2 linked regions of the Flammeovirga agarivorans genome follow. The main gene of each other region encodes a partner of the protein of the gene in region 2 in a complex. Links are inferred from orthologs where the notes say so. Each region holds a gene or a part of one and is shown on either strand. Other genes may lie near its edges. The genes, in order: mnmE and mnmG.

The links.
Region 1: the proteins of mnmG (region 2) and mnmE are in contact, whole or in part, in a solved structure (PDB 9HIP), measured with the Escherichia coli proteins. The link is inferred for Flammeovirga agarivorans from one-to-one orthologs.

The regions. Positions count from the first base shown.
Region 1 is NZ_JABAIL010000012.1:117,735-124,274, forward strand. The notes cover bases 1,506-4,503. They hold mnmE (tRNA uridine-5-carboxymethylaminomethyl(34) synthesis GTPase MnmE), read right to left. Parts: upstream 3,696-4,503; coding sequence 2,316-3,695; downstream 1,506-2,315. Other genes in these bases: HGP29_RS25005 (helix-turn-helix domain-containing protein), read right to left, coding at 1,506-1,542; HGP29_RS25010 (DUF2391 family protein), read left to right, coding at 1,776-2,264; HGP29_RS25020 (type 1 glutamine amidotransferase domain-containing protein), read right to left, coding at 3,864-4,503. Outside these bases: HGP29_RS25000 (VOC family protein), read left to right, coding at 1-458; more of HGP29_RS25005, read right to left, coding at 556-1,505; more of HGP29_RS25020, read right to left, coding at 4,504-4,646; HGP29_RS25025 (Crp/Fnr family transcriptional regulator), read right to left, coding at 4,720-5,295; HGP29_RS25030 (FecR family protein), read right to left, coding at 5,389-6,540. UniProt on the Escherichia coli protein: Exhibits a very high intrinsic GTPase hydrolysis rate. Involved in the addition of a carboxymethylaminomethyl (cmnm) group at the wobble position (U34) of certain tRNAs, forming tRNA-cmnm(5)s(2)U34.
Region 2 is NZ_JABAIL010000005.1:42,595-49,134, reverse strand. The notes cover bases 1,022-4,019. They hold mnmG (tRNA uridine-5-carboxymethylaminomethyl(34) synthesis enzyme MnmG), read right to left. Parts: upstream 3,459-4,019; coding sequence 1,584-3,458; downstream 1,022-1,583. Other genes in these bases: ybeY (rRNA maturation RNase YbeY), read right to left, coding at 3,691-4,019; HGP29_RS16305 (Ig-like domain-containing protein), read right to left, coding at 1,022-1,485. Also shown: more of HGP29_RS16305, read right to left, coding at 1-1,021; more of ybeY, read right to left, coding at 4,020-4,128; HGP29_RS16290 (ATP-binding protein), read right to left, coding at 4,128-4,529; HGP29_RS16285 (DUF4175 family protein), read right to left, coding at 4,549-6,540. UniProt on the Escherichia coli protein: NAD-binding protein involved in the addition of a carboxymethylaminomethyl (cmnm) group at the wobble position (U34) of certain tRNAs, forming tRNA-cmnm(5)s(2)U34.

The sequences.
Region 1 (6,540 bases), on a different replicon or contig from region 2:
CTTTAAAATTCTATCAAAGTATTTTTGATCTTCCAGTAGATACATATCAAGGTCCAACACCAGTATTAAGAGTAGGAACGGGTAATGCTTCATTGGTACTTTATGAATTAAGTGGTCCAGAAGCTAAAGGTGTGAAACCTCGTATCGACCATACTTGTTTTGCAGTGAAAGATTTCGATGTAAATCGTATTGAGAAAGATCTTGGAGAGTTCGGAATGAATGTTTTAGGTCAATCTTGGAGAGCGACAGGTCCATTGCAAACTTACTACACACAACGTATGCCTGACCGTGGTGGTGACGCAAATGGAGATACAAAAGAGTTATACCTTACAGATTTTGATAACAACGTCATTCAGCTTCAGGATATTCGCTATGCCGGTGGATGTGGCGCATTGGGTGATGTTCGTGGAACTGGTGTTGACAAGCCATTTGAACCTTGTGGTTGTGGTGCACACTAAGAAATAAATTAGTTTTGGTTTTATTTATGGTAAACCCTCTTGTATGAAAATGCTCATCAAGAGGGTTCTTTATCAAATAATCTTTTTAAGCGATAGGTTATTTTAATTTTCCAGTGTCTTTTTTGTCTTTGAGTTCAGAAGGTGCATATCCGTAGTATTTTTTAAAAACGTTGCTCATATGGGCATTATCACTAAAATTTAGATCCATAGAAATTTCAGTCAAACTTTTATCGGTATAAATAATTTGTCTGTAGACTTCTTCCACCTTTTGTTGTTTGTAAAATTGAAGAATAGGTTGATCGAAAATCGATTTAAAAATACGATTCAACTTAGAAATACTCATCCCAAACTCATCACTTAACTCAGATAAATTAGGCTGTTCAGTAAAATCAGAGAGATATTCATCCTTTAATTGCATCATAGCTTTTAGATCTTCAGGATGTATATTCTTTTTGACATTTGTACTCTCATACTCCAATTTTTCTTGGATAATACCGACAATATCTAATGCCTTACTAAAAAAATAAATATCTCTTCTTTTGTCTTTGTCCACATTCGCAATAATGGTACGCACAAAGTTTTCGATTTCTACATCAAGCGGAAGGTAATGAAACCAAGGAGTGTTATTCTGAAAAAGAGCTTTGATTTTGGAGTTGGCATTTTCTCGGGTGAATTTATTGAAGAAATCAACAGAAAACCGGATAGTAACGTATTCATATTTTGCTCCATGAGGAAGTTCGATTTCAAATTGTTGTGAAGAATTGTAGATAAAAACGCCTAGATTATGAAATTTTTTGGTGTCGCCTTTACTAAAGAAGGATCCTGTAAAACCTATTCTGATACTGATATAAGTTTTACCATCATCAGGTTCATATTTAACGGTAATTGGTTTTTTAGAATTCAGTTCAAAAATACCTACATACATTTCTTCTAAAAAACAGAAAGAATGTCCTTTATACGTGCACCAACCTGTGTCTATATTAAGTTCCTCACCATCCCAAGTACCTTTTAAATCCTTGGCAAATTTTTCATAGCTTCCATGAACTGTGTGTTCACTCGTCTCAAACGTATATTTATCTTCCATTTCCAAAAATTTGTCCTTATTAAAGATACCAAAGAAATTGTTTCATTAAACATCATTCTAAAAAATCAAGTTGACGATTTTACACAACTCCTTAAATTTTTTCATCAAGTGATTCCATTCCGTAAGGCGGACCTTTGTAGGGTGATCAAATGTTTAAGAATAACTTTTTGATACACGATAAATAGAAAAAATCACTAAAAATTTACTTTAGCATGAAACTCAATATTCAAGGAGTGAATCGGAAATATCATAGAATTAATGGAAAGCTTTACGAGTTATTTGAAATTTTGGATGAGCAGGGAAAGATACTTAGAACCATTGATATTCCACTTAAAGTTGAATTTAGAATCAATGATCTTTTAGAAATAATTGTGGGAGCTAGCATCCTTGCAGTTCCGACAGCATTCACAGAAGAAGTATGGACAATGGGTGATGCATTACCATGGCTAAATACTTTGATATTAAGTAGTATATCCATAGTCTTTATTGCTTCCTTTGTCTATTATTCATCCTACAAAATGAAACTAAAACTATTCAGAAAAGAATATGTAATTAGAATTTTCAGCACCTTTGTCTTATCAGTTTTAATTATTGGAATATTACTTACAGTGGTGGATAAATGTCCTTGGATAACAGATTTTAGTTTAGCATTTAAGCGAACTTTAATTGGTGCTTTTCCTGCTTCATTGAGTGCTACTTTAACGGATCAGTTTGGGGAGTAAACAAAAAAAGAGGCCCTAAAGCCTCTTTTTTCAAATATTTTAATAGATAAATTACTTACCGATACAGAACTTACTGAAGATATTCTCCAGTAAATCGTCGGTAGTTACTTCACCAGTGATCTCACCTAAGTGGTATAGTGCATTTCGGATATCCAATGCTAAGAAGTCTCCAGTCATACCCATTTCAACACCATTAATCACATCATCTAATGCTTTCATAGTTTCTCGAAGTGATTGGTAATGACGTGCATTCGTAACCATTGTATTTCCAGACTGAACCTTGTCAAGGTTAACCAAGTGTAAGGCTCTTTCTTTCAATTCTTCCACACCAGTACCTTGATCTGCTGAGATTTTGATCAAGTGGTCAGAGAATTCATTGAAATCAGTAGCTAACCCATTGGCCAATTGGTCCAATTTGTTAGCAACCAAAATATAAGGTACCCCTAACTTCTCTAATGCATCAACTTCTAGTTTTACATCCTCAATTGACGAAGTTGCTGCATCAAACATATACATGATCAATGATGCTTTTTTCATCTTCTCATAAGAACGTTGCACACCAATCGCTTCGACTCTATCTTGAGTTTCTCTAAGCCCTGCAGTATCGACAAAACGGAAAGTAACACCTCCAATATTGATTTCATCCTCAATAAAATCTCTGGTTGTTCCTGCTACATCAGAAACTATGGCTTTTTCCTCATTCAGTAATGCATTTAGTAAGGTTGATTTCCCCGCATTTGGCTTACCTGCAATAACAGTAGGTACACCATTCTTCAAGACATTACCCATAGAGAAAGAATCAATCAATGCTTTAATTACTCTTTTCAATTCATTGATTAATTCTACTAGTTCATCTCTTGAAGCGAATTCCACATCTTCTTCCGAGAAGTCTAATTCCAACTCTATCATTGAAGCAAAGTGAATCAACTTTTCTCTAAGCGCTTTGATATCTCGAGAAAAACCACCTCGCATTTGCTGCATTGCGGCATCTCTTGAAGCGTGTGAATCTGCTGCGATCAAGTCGGCAACGGCCTCTGCTTGTGCTAGGTCTAATTTGCCATTCGCAAAAGCTCTTTGTGTAAATTCACCTGCTTTTGCATACCTCGCTCCTACTTTCATAAAAAGTTGTAGAAGTTGGTCTGCAATAAATTGTGAACCGTGGCAAGATACTTCTACCGTATTCTCACCTGTATATGATTTAGGACCGTAGAAAATTGTAGCTAAAACCTCATCAACAATTACGCCCTCTTCGTCGCGAATCGTTCCGAAATGAGCGGTATGTCCTGCCTGTTTTTCTAGGTCTTTTCCTTTAAATACTTTGTTTACTATTTTAATCGCATCCGGACCAGAAAGTCTTATCACATGTATTGCAGACTGACCGGGTACTGTTGCTAATGCAACAATTGTATCTAATTCTATCGTATGATGCATTCGATTGATTTTAAATTCCTTGCAAAGATACAGCTTATTTTATTAAGAAAACTTTTATTCAGACTCATTCATATATGAGCAATAAAAAAGTGATAAAACTACCATTTGGAGCTTTATCACCTTTAATTTCATCCTTTGAATACAAGGACAAACCGATATTTATAAGTTCTACTTTGTCAGTTTTGCTAATAACTTTTTAGCTACTAACTCTGATGACGCTGGATTTTGACCTGTAATTAATAAGCCATCTTCTACTGCATAAGCAGCCCAATTATCTCCTCTAGAGTAGATACCTCCATTTTCTTTCAACATATCTTCAACTAAGAAAGGAACAACTTCAGTTAAATTAATTGCTGCTTCTTCCTCATCTGAAAAACCTGTTACTTTTTTTCCTTTTACTAGAGGTGAACCATCTTTTGCCTTTGTTTCTTTGAATACTGCTGGAGCATGACAAACGGCAGAGACAGGTTTACCTGCGTTATAAAAAGACTCAATTAAAGCAATGGACGTTTTATCAGTTGATAAATCCCATAAGGGTCCATGACCACCAGGATAGAAAATAGCATCATAATCATCTGCTTTTACGGCAGATAATTTTAGTGTATTCGCCATCTGCTTCTGTGCTTCTTGATCCGCTTTAAAACGTTTTGTCGATGGTGTTTGTGCATTGTCTGCATCACTTCTTGGATCGAAAGGCGGTTGCCCTCCTTTTGGTGATGCTAATGTAATTTCAACTCCTTGATCTTTTAGGAAGTAATATGGAGTGGCAAATTCTTCTATCCAGAAACCTGTTTTCTCACCAGTATTTCCCATTTGGTCATGACTAGTAAGTACAAATAAAACTTTTTTTGGTTGTGCTTCTGTATTTGATTGAGAGGTCTTTTCTGAACCACAAGATTGGAACATTAATAAAGAGATAAGACCGATTAATAAATGCTTTAAATTGATCATTTGAATTTTATTTTTAACAATGCAAAACTCAAAAAATAAATTCACTTATAAAATTGATCTATGATAAGAAAAGTTATTGCTTCGCTAGTTCTCTTCTTATTCTACTTAAGCTTTCTGTAGTGATTCCAAGGTAAGATGCGATATGATAATTCTTAATATGCTTCTCGATTTGCTTATGCGATGTTAGGAAATCCAGATATTTCTCTTTCGCTGTTTTTGAAAGGTTATTAATAATACGCAGTTGAAAAGCTCCAAAGCTATGTTCTAGCTTATCTCTAAAAAAACTCTCGACTTTGGGAATCTTTTCAAAAACCTCTTTTTGAGTTATTCTTGATAATTCTAAAACCGTTGTATCCTGAATACATTCTATTGTAAGTATAGCTGTTGATGCATCAAAATAAGCAGTATAATCACTTATCCACCAATCATGGATTGCAAACTGCAAAGTATGTTCTCTCTCATGAGTATCAATAAAAAAAGAGCGGAGACAGCCTTCTATCACATAATATTGGGTGAGAACTTCATCTTTTTCCTTTAAGAGGATATCTCCTTTTTTAAAATGCTGAAGTGCTATTCTATCCTTTATAAACTGCCATTCCTCTTCAGTTAAATCAACTCCGTTAAAAGCTGCTTTTATCAAATCTTCCATTCAAAATTTCAATCGGTCCGAAAAAATAAGATACAAAAAAAGACTACCCTATTAAAGAGTAGCCTTGATATATTTTGAATGATAATCAGTAATCTATTTTAATAATACTTTACCATCTTCTGTAACACCTGATGAACAACCAATTACTTCAGTTACTTGTTCAATAACTGTTTCAATTGATTTGTTATTAAATGTTCCTGTGAATTTTCTTGCCTCTAAGTTTTGGTTTTCGATAACTATATCAACACCATATGCTTTTGACAATACTTCTGTCACTTCTTTTAAAGTATTTCCTTGGAAAACTAAATTGGACTGTCTTAAAGACAATGCATCATGGCTATCGTAAGTAAGTTTGTTAACTCCTTCTGTAGACAGAATACCTTTTTCGTCTTTAACTAAAACAACATAGTCGCCCGAGTTTTTATCTTCAAATCTTACTTTACCAGTCACTACCTCTACTTCATTTTCTTTCAAATGAAAAGATGTTCCCAATACAGTCGTTTTTGCTTTATCAGTGATAATACTAAACGGCTTTTGTGGATTTCGATGAACATCAAAAAACGCATCCCCCTTTAGAGTCACTTGTCTTGAATCACTAGCAAATTCTTCTGGGTAGGTAATTGAACTGTTTTTATTCAACCATACCTCAGTACCATCAGGTAATTCAACCAATGCTACATCACTTCCTGATTCAAATGTTTTCAGATCAGCCTCTCCAGTTAAAGAGAAGTACAACGTAAAACCAACCGTTAGTAATACAGCCACAGAAGCAGCCATTCTTACTTGGAAGTTCCACATCGATTTCTTGCCCTGAGATACAGCTGTATTCTTTTCTACTTTGAAAGTGGTGTTTTGAGGCTTTTCTTCTTTCTCATCAACACTCATACGAAGCAGCATTTTTGCCATAGCAGCATCCATCTCTTCTCCAGAAACTTCTTTTCTTTGTTTATGACCCAAAGAAGAAGATGCTTTCCAGATGTCAAGAACATCCTGATCTACATTAGAATTATTTTCTTCTAATGAAGCAGCCATTTCAGATTCTTCAGATTCGATTTCTAAAATCTTTTGCCAGATCTGATCTACTTTTTCATCCAAAGCTTCAACATTCGTCCTCGAACGTCGGCCTTGTTCCATGGAGCCTGCTGTATTCCAGATCTCCGTCACTTCTGATAAAACACTTTTGAAAGTAGCATCCTGAGCAGCAACCTCTTTGGCTTTTACAACCGCTTGGTCATCACCGCCCAA
Region 2 (6,540 bases):
ACTACCTTTTACAAGTCCTTCAATAATTCCGTATTTGTCTGGCTCTTTAATACTAAAGTTTAAAGTTTTTTGCTTTGTAGAATCAGTCTTTACAGATACAAAAGAATTTTGTTTTAAGATGATAGCAAAGGCAGAATCTGCAACAAAACCAGGAATAGTTACTTCCGTTTTATCAAAATTAAAGCTTAATGCTTTCCCTCTTGATTCTAAAACACTATCGAGCATTACTGTGTCTTCACTATATACATACATCATACTATCCATGTTCCATTCTTTCATAGGAATTGGAAATCGAAGTACTATATCAAGAGAATCATTTTCTTTAATATCATTGTCTTTTGGAAGTAATTGTTCGAAAGATATTCTAGTAATTTCAACCTCTTCTTCTTCAGCTCCTAAAGCATTACCTACCGATTTTAAAGCACCACCAATAAGGCCTCCACTCTTTTTTCTTTCTTGTCTTTTCTCCTCCGCTAATAGTTCCTTCTTACTAGGGAACATGATCAAAGTATCAAATTCTAATTTTGTATCTAAGGAATCAATACCATAACCGGTAATTCTTAAAGAGTCTTCTTGATCTCTTAAACCAGTATAGATAAGTTTAATTTCTCCTTTCTCTTCCATACTAAAAATACTATCTGTATAAGTATTCGTTTCAGGGAAATCAACACCATATTCTACAATACCTTTATTAAAAGAAATATGCAGGTCTTCTTTTTCTTTCTTGATTCTATTTAGTTTTAGATCTACTAAATCATAATCTCTGACATATAGTTTAACACCATCTATATTTTTATCTAAGGAAATAGAGTCTGAAAAGAAGCCTACTTTTTCTTCTCTAAGAGTGTACTTATAATCTTCGTTTGCATCTGCGATAGCATAAACTTTATAGAATCCAGGCTTAAACCTTTCTAAGATAAATAGCCCGTCTTTTACTGTTCTTGAATAATATAATGGTGGATCAGTATTGACATCCAACGAATCATATGGATCATATAAAGCAATGATTCCACCTTCAATTGGTTCGTTAGTCATTAAATCAAATACTTGACCAGTGACTTCAAGGGAGTCTAGATAGTCTCCAGTACTAAAAGCAAAACGTACATTTTTTGCTGGATTCTTTTCAGTCACATCAACTACTGCTTTACCAAAATCCATAAAGTAGGTAGTATTCTGTTCTAGAGTATCTAGAATATTCATCACTACTTTATTTCTAACAAACTTGGTTTTGTATTTGAAGTCTGTTTTATAAGGAGTGATAATAAGGTTCTGCTTTAGCTTTTCTTCTTGAACATACTCATCAAAATAAAGTGTGATTTTAAGCTTGGTAGTATCAACATTTGTTTGTCCATCGAAGGGATCGCTTGCTCCAAAACGAGGTGGTATTTCATCTTTAGGACCACCAGTAGGAGAGGAGACTACAGCACATGCATATACTGTGAAAAGTATATAGATAGATATAATGATTCTTAGGTATAAGTTCATAGGAACGTTTCTGTTTCTCTAATTTTTCCTATCACAAAATAAGGGATATCTCTTGAATGAGATACCCCTTTTTATATAAAATATAAGATTATTTCTTCTTAATTTTTCTGCTTATCTAAATAGACCATTAAGATAGTTACATCGGCAGGAGTTACACCACTAATTCTTGATGCTTGTCCTAATGTCAACGGAGCTACTTTAGATAACTTTTCTCTAGATTCTGCAGACAAAGCAGTGATTGCTCTAAAGTCAAAACCATCAGGAATTTTATAATTTTCCATAGTGACTAACTTCTCTGCAATCTTTTCTTCTTTCTCAATATAAGCTTCATACTTCAACAAGATTTCAGCTTCCTCTAATGCTTTATCAGAGAAACCATCAAACTCTTCTTTTAGTGTTGGAGCACTATCCATTGTTAAAGCCATATCAACTTTTGTCTTCTTAAGAAACTTATCAGCTTTTAAACCATGGTTCATAGCAGGTAATCCTTTAGCCTCTAAATGAGGGTTTGCATTACTTACTTTTACACTAGTTTCTTTTAAAGTCTCAATAGTCTTATTGATTTGCTCTTTCTTCTTTTGAACAGCATCAAATCGTTCATCAGAGGCTAAGCCAATTTGATGACCAAGTTGAGTTAAACGAATGTCGGCATTATCCTGTCTTAGTAAGATTCTATACTCAGCTCTAGATGTAAACATTCGGTAAGGTTCGTCTGTACCTTTGTTGATCAAGTCGTCAATAAGAACACCAATATAAGCTTCTGATCTTTTTAAGATGAATGGTTCTTTTTCAGTGATTTTATTGTGTGCATTGATACCTGCCATCAAACCTTGTGATGCTGCTTCTTCATAACCTGTAGTACCATTGATTTGCCCTGCGAAATATAAGTTCTCGATTAACTTAGTTTCTAGAGTAGGCTTCAATTGTGTAGGAGGGAAGAAGTCATATTCAATAGCATATCCAGGTCTGAACATTTTAGCATTTTCAAACCCTTCGATTTTACGTAATGCTTTGTACTGTACATCTTCTGGTAAAGATGTAGAGAAACCATTGATATACATCTCACAAGTGTTCCATCCTTCTGGCTCAACAAAGATTTGGTGACGATCTCTTTCTGCAAAACGATTGATCTTGTCTTCAATAGATGGGCAATATCTAGGACCTAATCCTTGAATTCTACCATTGAACATTGGCGATCGATCAAAACCCGTTTTTAAGATGTCATGTACTTCATTACTTGTATAGGTAATGAAACAACTTCTTTGTTTAGTAAGTGTAGTAGTCTGATCTGAGAATGAGAACTTTTCAGGATTTTCATCACCTGCTTGTTCTTGCATTTTTTCCCAGTTCAACGAACGACCATCCACTCGGGGAGGAGTACCCGTTTTCATTCTACCAGATTCAAATCCTAGTGCGACCAATTGTTCAGTTAAACCTTTTGCAGCATGTTCGCCACTACGGCCACCACCAAATTGTTTTTCACCAATATGGATTAAACCATTTAGAAAAGTACCATTTGTTAAGACTACAGATTTAGTATTAAATACAACACCAAGACCAGTCTTAACACCAGTAATTTTGTCACCGTCCATGACTATTTCAGTAGCCATTTCTTGCCATATATCAACATTGAGATTTGCTTCGAGAGCATCTCTCCATTCCTGAGCAAATACCATTCTGTCGCTTTGTGCTCTTGGACTCCACATTGCAGGACCTTTCGATCTATTCAACATACGAAATTGAATCATAGATTTGTCTGTGATAATTCCAGACATACCACCTAACGCATCAATTTCTCTTACAATTTGTCCTTTTGCGACACCACCCATTGCAGGGTTACAACTCATTTGTGCAATGGTCTGCATGTTCATTGTAATCAACAATACTTTTGATCCTAAAGTTGCAGCAGCATGGGCGGCTTCACAGCCCGCATGTCCTCCGCCTATTACAATGACGTCATAAGATGGATACATTCTAATTCCTTTTTTTAAAAGTTCCACGTGGAACAAAACCGAAATAATTTCTAACTACAGTTTTAAATACTGTAAATCAATTAGATTGATAATGCAAAGATACATAATCAATTATTAGTAAAGACTTAATGTTTTCATATAATAAAAAAATGTTCCACGTGAAACACTTAATTTTTTCTACAAAAAGTGTTTCACGTGGAACATATATGAAATTTAACTATAAAAGACTGTACTATTGGGTAAGACCTGAAGATCTTGAAGCAAGTTGTTCATCTTCCAGAGCTCTCATCTTTTTAGCTTCTTCATCAGATTTATCTTTAAATCCTAATAGATGAAGAATACCATGAATAAGTACTCTGTGGAATTCATCAGTTTCACTTGTTCCAATGGTTGAAGCATTTTCTTTAATACGGTCAATGCTCACAAAAATATCAGACTCTATCTCGTTCTCATATTCTGAATTATCAAAAGTGATAATATCAGTGTAGGTATCATGGTCCAAATACTCTACATTAATTTTATGTAAGTATTCGTCAGAGCACAAAATGTAATTAACACCAATGAGTTCGAAATCAAATTTTTTGATAACGGATTGAATCCATTCTTTTACTTGTTCTTCATGTTGAACATCAAAAGAAATGTCTTCAGTAAAAAAAGTAATTTCCCCCATTAAATATAAAATGTAAGTGTAATTGCTCTACCTTCTTTAGAGAACTCTACTTCATCTGCTAAATGCTTCATTAAGAAAATACCTCTACCACCTGGCTTGTCAATATTTTCTGGAGCTGTTGGATCAGGCAGACCATCAAAGTCGAATCCTTTACCTTCATCTTCTATTGTAAAAGCTATTTCTTTATCCGAAACATTTAATTCTAAGTGAACATTTTTATCCTTATCATTTTTGTTACCATGAATGATAGCATTATTCACAGACTCAGTTACGGCAATCATAATGTTACCATAAATGTCATCATTAAAATTAAACTCATCACGAGCTTGATCAATAAAACTCTCCGCTATTCTAACATTTTCTATTAGCGAAGGGATCTTTAATTTGAATGGTTTATTCATTATTGTGCTAGTTGGCATTTCAATCTTTTATCTTTTCAAAGTATTTGTTCACTTCTTGCTTGTAGTAAGTATTCAAGGAAGTAGGAATGGTACGCAATAATTCAATTTGCGTCTCCTTCTGTTTTAGATATTCATCAAAACTGTCAGGAGGAGGAATCTGTTTTTCTTGTCTTGCAGTTTCCGCTTTTCGTTCTTCATCTTGACCTTTTTCTTTTTGTGCCTTTTCAGACTCAAGCATTCTTGTTAAGATCTCTTTTTGTCTTTCAATCAACTTATCTGTAAGCTTTTTGTTGACTAGATCTTCTTCGGTTTTTTCCATTTCTTTCAGAATCTTTCCGTAACCGTTGTCACCTTCTTTGATTCCGTTTCCATCGTCACCTTTATCTTTTCCTTGCATTTGTTCTTGCCCTTTGCCCATACTTTGTTTTAAAGCATTTCGTATCATTTCTTGTTGGGCAGCAAGTTTCGCAAGTTCTTTAGATAATTCTTTACCAGACTTTCCACTTTTCTTTAAGTTTTCCATCTGTTGATTTAATTGCTGTTGCATCTGACTCATGCTAGGAGAGGACGACTGTTGTTTTTGGTTCATCTGTTGCCCTGCCATACTCTGACTCATTTGCTGTTGCATATTATCTAAAATATCGCTCAATAACAAAGCCAAGTTATTTATTGAGGTCATAGAAAATTGCTGTTTACTGGCAGCAACTTCTGGAACTCTTCTTTTGATAGCATCAAGGCTTTCGTCCATGTATTTATTCATTTCAGTAACCTCACGCGTAACAAAAGACTCAATTTGGAAAACTCTTTTCGATAATGCAACTAAACTGTCTTCAATATATTTAGCATCATCTCTTAATTTCAATTGAGTTTGTGAAAGCTCTACAAATTTAGGATCTATTCTTCTAACCTCCTTAAATGATTCCATTAGATTTTCTTGATCAAATGAAAGTTTTAGGAGATTCTCCATTATTTGTCGTAAAGCTTCATGGTCTTCACTGATTTGTTCCATTTGTGCAGACTGCATACTTTGTTGCATTTTTTGTGCCATCTGCTGCATTTTATTAGCAGCTTTTTTCTGCGATTGATGAGCCTGCTTTTTATTATTTTCTTTTAGTTGTTGAGAGGCATTTTGTTGTTCTTTCTCTATTTGCCTTTCATTTGGCGTAAATTGTTCGAAGTCCTGATTGGTTTGTTCCTTCTTATCCATTTTACGCAAATCATCCATCTCTTGTTTAATCTGTTCAAACTTCTTATTAAGTTCGTCCTGCTTTTTAGCTATATCTTCTTGCTGTTTTGTATTTTCCTTCTTTTGTTCTTCAGATTGCTCTTCTGAATTAGCTTCTTTTTCTTCTAATGATTTTGTTTCATTGGCAATTTCTTGTTGCTCTTTTGCTAAATCTTCAAGTTTAGAAGAAACTTCTTTTGCTTTTTGCTCTATCTGTAACTTCTTAAATAACTTAATTGAACGTTCTAATTCATTCTTTAAGTTCTTCTGTTTGTTCTCAATATTCTTCAGGTTTTCTTGAAGAGATTGGTTGATGTAATTTTGTTCCATCAACTTTTGAAGTTCCTCATATAATTTTTGAGTTTCTTCATCATTGATATCATTAATGATCTTCTGTAATTGTTCCGCCTTCTGAGAAGCTTGCTGATCTTGCTTCGAGAACTTACTTTGTTTGTCTTGTAATTGTTGACTCTGCTGTTGGAGACTTTTGATTTGTGCTTCCAATTCTTTTCGTTCTTCAATCAACTTTTGGATGTCTTTTTTATCTTGCCAAGATAATTGACGTTTACCTTTTAGTTTTTCTTCTAACTTCTTTAGGTCTCTATCCAGTTGATCCGCTTTTGCCAAAGTCTCTTCTAGCTTATCTTCTGTTTCCTTTTGTGATTCGTTAATCTCTTTTGCAATCTCTTTGGCTGTCGGTAACGAGAAAGAGTACATAGGTGTCTTACTTCTCTTATTACCATTTACTCCATCATTATCATAAACTTCGACATAGTATTCCAACTT